Regions from separate parts of the Streptomyces taklimakanensis genome, predicted to be linked through region 1. Evidence: riboswitches for the same ligand, from Rfam matches in the RefSeq annotation. Region 1 holds a riboswitch; the other holds the start of a gene.
What was found. A riboswitch is a leader RNA that binds a small molecule or an ion and turns the genes downstream of it on or off. The one in region 1 is predicted to bind cobalamin.
Positions count from the first base shown of each region.

Region 1 (2,196 bases):
CGGCAAGGGCTGGAGCACCGGCGGACGCCGGACCGTGACCTACTCGGGCAGCTTCAACCCGTCCGGCAACGCGTACCTGACCCTCTACGGGTGGTCGAGGAACCCGCTCGTGGAGTACTACATCGTCGACAACTGGGGCACCTACCGGCCCACGGGGACGTACAAGGGCACGGTCACCAGCGACGGCGGCACCTACGACATCTACGAGACGACGCGGTACAACGCTCCTTCCATCGAGGGCACCAAGACCTTCAAGCAGTTCTGGAGCGTCCGGCAGTCGAAGCGGACGGGCGGAACCATCACCACCGGCAACCACTTCGACGCGTGGGCCCGTCACGGGATGAACCTGGGCAGCCACGACTACATGATCATGGCGACCGAGGGCTACCAGAGCAGCGGCAGCTCCAACATCACCGTGGGCGGCACCGGCGGTGGTGGCGGCGGTGGCGGCGGTGGTGGCGGTGGCGGTGGCGGCTGCACCGCGACCCTGTCCGCGGGAGACAGGTGGGACGACCGGTACAACCTCAACGTCTCGGTGTCCGGCTCCAGCAACTGGACCGTGACGATGAACGTCCCGTCCCCCGCCGAGATCATCGCCACCTGGAACATCAGCGCCAACTGGCCCAGCAGCCAGGTACTGACCGCCAGGCCCAACGGCAACGGCAACAACTGGGGCGTCACCATCAGACACAACGGCAACTGGACCTGGCCGACGGTCTCCTGTAGCGCGGGCTGACCCCCGCCCCCTGAAGCACCGCACCCGTGGCGCGGCGGCCCCGAGCCGCCGCGCCACACCGCTTCCGGCGCCCGCGCCGTCGGTGCGCCCGCGCTCGGACGGATCGGCGCGGTCGGCGCGCGTCCGGGCGTCTCCGCTCCCTGTGGTAATTTGCCGAGGCCAGTCGAACCCACGTGCGTGGGTCAGGGAATCCGGTGCGAATCCGGAGCTGACGCGCAGCGGTGAGGGTGACGGGTGGGGCATCGGCCACTGGACGGCTGTCGCGGTCCGGGAAGGCGCCTCGTCCGGGTGATCCCGAGTCCGAAGACCTGCTGGCGGCCTCCGCCCGGTACGTCCCGCGGTGGAGGGGCACTGTCCGACGGGGCTTCGCGTACGAGCCCCCGACACCTGGGGAAGTTCCGTGCCGATCGCGCGCCTCGTCCGCCGTTCCGTCCTGCTCCTGTCGGGAGTCGCGCTCCTGGCCGGCTGCGCTCAGGGCGTGTCCTCGCCGCCTCCGTCGTCGCCGCGGGGGGAGAGCGGCCACCCGGTGACGCTCGACAACTGCGGGCGGACGGTGGAGATCGCCGCCGCACCGCGGCGAGCCGTCTCGTTGAACCAGGGCACCACCGAGATCCTGCTCTCCCTCGGTCTCGCCGACCGGATGGTCGGCACCGCCACCTGGACCGACCCGCTACCCGAAGCGCTGGCGACGGCGGGCGCGGCGGTGCCCAGACTCGCCGACGACACCCCGTCCTTCGAGAAAGTGCTGGCCGCCGAGCCCGACTTCGTCGCCGCCTCCTTCGCCTCCACGCTCGGCAAGGGGGGCGTGGCCACCCGCGAGCGGTTCGAGGACCTCGGTGTGCCCACCTACCTCTCCCCCGCCGACTGCACCGGCAAGGACAACAGCGGCGACGGCGACGGCGTGCGCACCGCCCCGCTGACCCTGGAGACGGTCTACGGCGAGATCCGCGACCTGGCCCGGGTGTTCGGGGTCGAGGAGCGCGGCGAGAGGCTCGTCTCCGACCTCAGGGCGCGCGTCGAGGAGGCCACCTCGGGCGTCGACGCCTCCGGCGTGACGCTCCTGTACTGGTTCGCCAACTCCGAAGCCCCCTACATGGCGGGCTGTTGCGGCGCCCCCGGTGTCATCACCCGCGCGCTCGGCGCGGAGAACGTCTTCGACGACAGCCGCGAGGAGTGGCCCCAGGTCAACTGGGAGACCGTCGCCGACCGCGACCCCGACGTCCTGGTGATCGGCGACCTCACCCGCAGGTCGCAGACGGCCGAGAGCGCGGAGAAGAAGATCGAGTTCCTGGAGTCCCACCCGGTCACCCGCACCATGGACGCCGTCCGGAACAAGCGGTACGTCCTGCTCGGCGGCCAGGCCATGAACCCGACCGTGCGCACCGTCGAGGGCGTGGAGAAGGTGGCCGCGGCGCTGCGCGCGTACGGGCTCGCCGAGTGACCGGCGGCATACCTCCGAT
Region 1 is NZ_WIXO01000001.1:5,161,438-5,163,633, reverse strand. Features, by position in the region: gene F0L17_RS22715 (glycoside hydrolase family 11 protein) at 1-736, shown strand, start outside; cobalamin riboswitch at 880-1,066, shown strand; gene F0L17_RS22710 (ABC transporter substrate-binding protein) at 1,137-2,177, shown strand; gene F0L17_RS22705 (FecCD family ABC transporter permease) at 2,174-2,196, shown strand, end outside.

Region 2 (2,196 bases), 1.2 Mb from region 1:
CGGCGCGTCCTGCGCCGCGCCCGTCACCGGCTACCGTCCCCCCGCCTCCCCCGAGACGGACCGCCTGGTGAGGGAACCCGTCTTCATCATCTCCTCCATCCGCTCCGGGTCCACGCTGCTGAGGATGCTCCTGGACGCGCACTCCCGACTGCGCGCGCCCCACGAGCTGCATCTGCGCCGTCTGGAAGTACACCCCACCACCCGGCTCGCCTCGGAGGCGATGCGGGAGCTGGACCTGGACCGGGCCGATCTGGAGCACCTGCTGTGGGACCGGGTCCTCCACCGCGAACTGGTCCGCAGCGGCAAGTCGGTGATCGTGGAGAAGACCCCGGCCAACGCCTTCGCGTGGCGGCGCGTCAAGGCGTGCTGGCCCGACGCGCGCTTCGTCTTCCTGCTGCGCCACCCCGCCTCCATCGCCGCCTCCTGGCACGACTCCGACCCGTCGAAGCGGACGATGGAGGAGGCCGTCGCCGAGGCCCTGCGCTACGCGGAGGCGGTCCAGGAGGCGCGCGAGAACCTCTCCGGAATCACCGTCCGCTACGAGGACCTCACCGAGGACCCGGCCCGCGAACTGCGCCGTGTCTGCGAGTTCCTGGGCGTGGAGTGGGAGCCGGAGATGGTGGAGTACGGCGACCGCGCCTCGGGGCGGTTGCGCAGGGGCCTGGGGGACTGGCGGGAGAAGATCCGCACCGGCCGCGTCCAGGCAGCCCGTCCCCTCCCGGCCCTCTCCGAGGTGCCCGAGCCGCTGCGCCCCCTGTGCGAGGCGTGGGGCTACACCACCGAGCGGACGGAGACCGCGACCGGCTGACGGCGTGCCGCTCCCCGCGGCGCCGCGTCCCCCACCGGACGCGGCGCCGCGGCGTTCCGGGCCCCTCCCGCCTCCCGCCACCTCCCTCCGGCGGCCGCCGCCCCCTCTCCCCTCCCGGACCCACGAGGCGCCGCAACACAACATGTAGGGGTGATGGACACAGTCGGCACTAGATGTATGCTCATCTCGCTGTCGCCGCAGGGGAATCCGGTGGGAATCCGGAACTGTCCCGCAACGGTGTGCGACGGGCTGCCCCCGTGTCGTCCGCACGAGCCGAGCCGCCCGCCACGAGTCCGAGGACCTGCCGACGGTGTCTCAGTCACGTCCGGGCCTCGTGGGGTGGGCCGACGGACGCGCGCGGTCGTGCCCGCACCGGTCGGGCGTGCCCGCACGTCCGTCGCGCTCTCCTCCCCACGGGCCGCAGGCCCCACGAGGGAGATCACCGAGTTGACCATCTCAGCGGCGGAGCCCGTCCCGGCCTCCGCTCCGGAGGACGACGACCGCCCCGGTACCGCGCTGCTGCGCACCCTGACCGAGCTCAGCGCCGACCTGCCCGCCACCGACCCCGGCCGGGTCGCCGCCGCCGCGCTGCGCGGCCGTCATCCCGGCTCCGACGAGGCGGAGTTGCGGTCCCTGGCCACCGAGGCCGCCGCCGGCCTCATCGCCGAGGAACCCCAGTACTCACGGCTCGCGGCCCGGCTGCTCGTCCGGGCGATCCGCGCGGAGGCCGCCGGACAGGGGGCGGTGTCCTTCTCGGCCTCGGTCGCGGTCGGCCGGCGCGAGGGACTGATCGCCGACCGTACGGCCGAGTTCGTCGCCGAACACGCCGCGCGGCTCGACACACTGGTGGAACGGGCCGTGGCGGACGGTGCCGACGACCGCTTCGGCTACTTCGGGCTGCGCACCCTCCACTCCCGCTACCTGCTGCGCCATCCGGTGACCCGGCAGGTGATCGAGACCCCACAGCACTTCCTGCTGCGGGTGGCCTGCGGCCTGGCCCTCGACTCCTCCGGGCGCGCGGTGGAGGAGGTCGCCGAGCTCTACCGGCTCACCAGCACACTGTCCTACCTGCCCTCCTCCCCCACCCTGTTCAACTCCGGCACCCGGCATCCGCAGATGTCCTCCTGCTACCTGCTGGACTCCCCCAGGGACGAGCTGGACTCCCTCTACGAGCGCTACCACCAGGTCGCGCGGCTGTCGAAGCACGCCGGCGGCATCGGACTGTCCTTCTCCCGCATCCGCTCGCGCGGTTCGCTGATCCGCGGCACCAACGGGCACTCCGGCGGCATCGTGCCGTTCCTGCGGACGCTGGACGCCTCGGTCGCGGCCGTCAACCAGGGCGGCCGGCGCAAGGGAGCGGCCTGTGTCTATCTGGAGACCTGGCACGC
Region 2 is NZ_WIXO01000001.1:4,004,525-4,006,720, reverse strand. Features, by position in the region: gene F0L17_RS17825 (sulfotransferase family protein) at 1-808, shown strand, start outside; cobalamin riboswitch at 956-1,131, shown strand; gene F0L17_RS17820 (ribonucleoside-diphosphate reductase subunit alpha) at 1,256-2,196, shown strand, end outside.
Region 2: linked by a shared signal. The riboswitch ahead of F0L17_RS17820 (ribonucleoside-diphosphate reductase subunit alpha) and the one ahead of F0L17_RS22710 (ABC transporter substrate-binding protein) in region 1 are both predicted to bind cobalamin.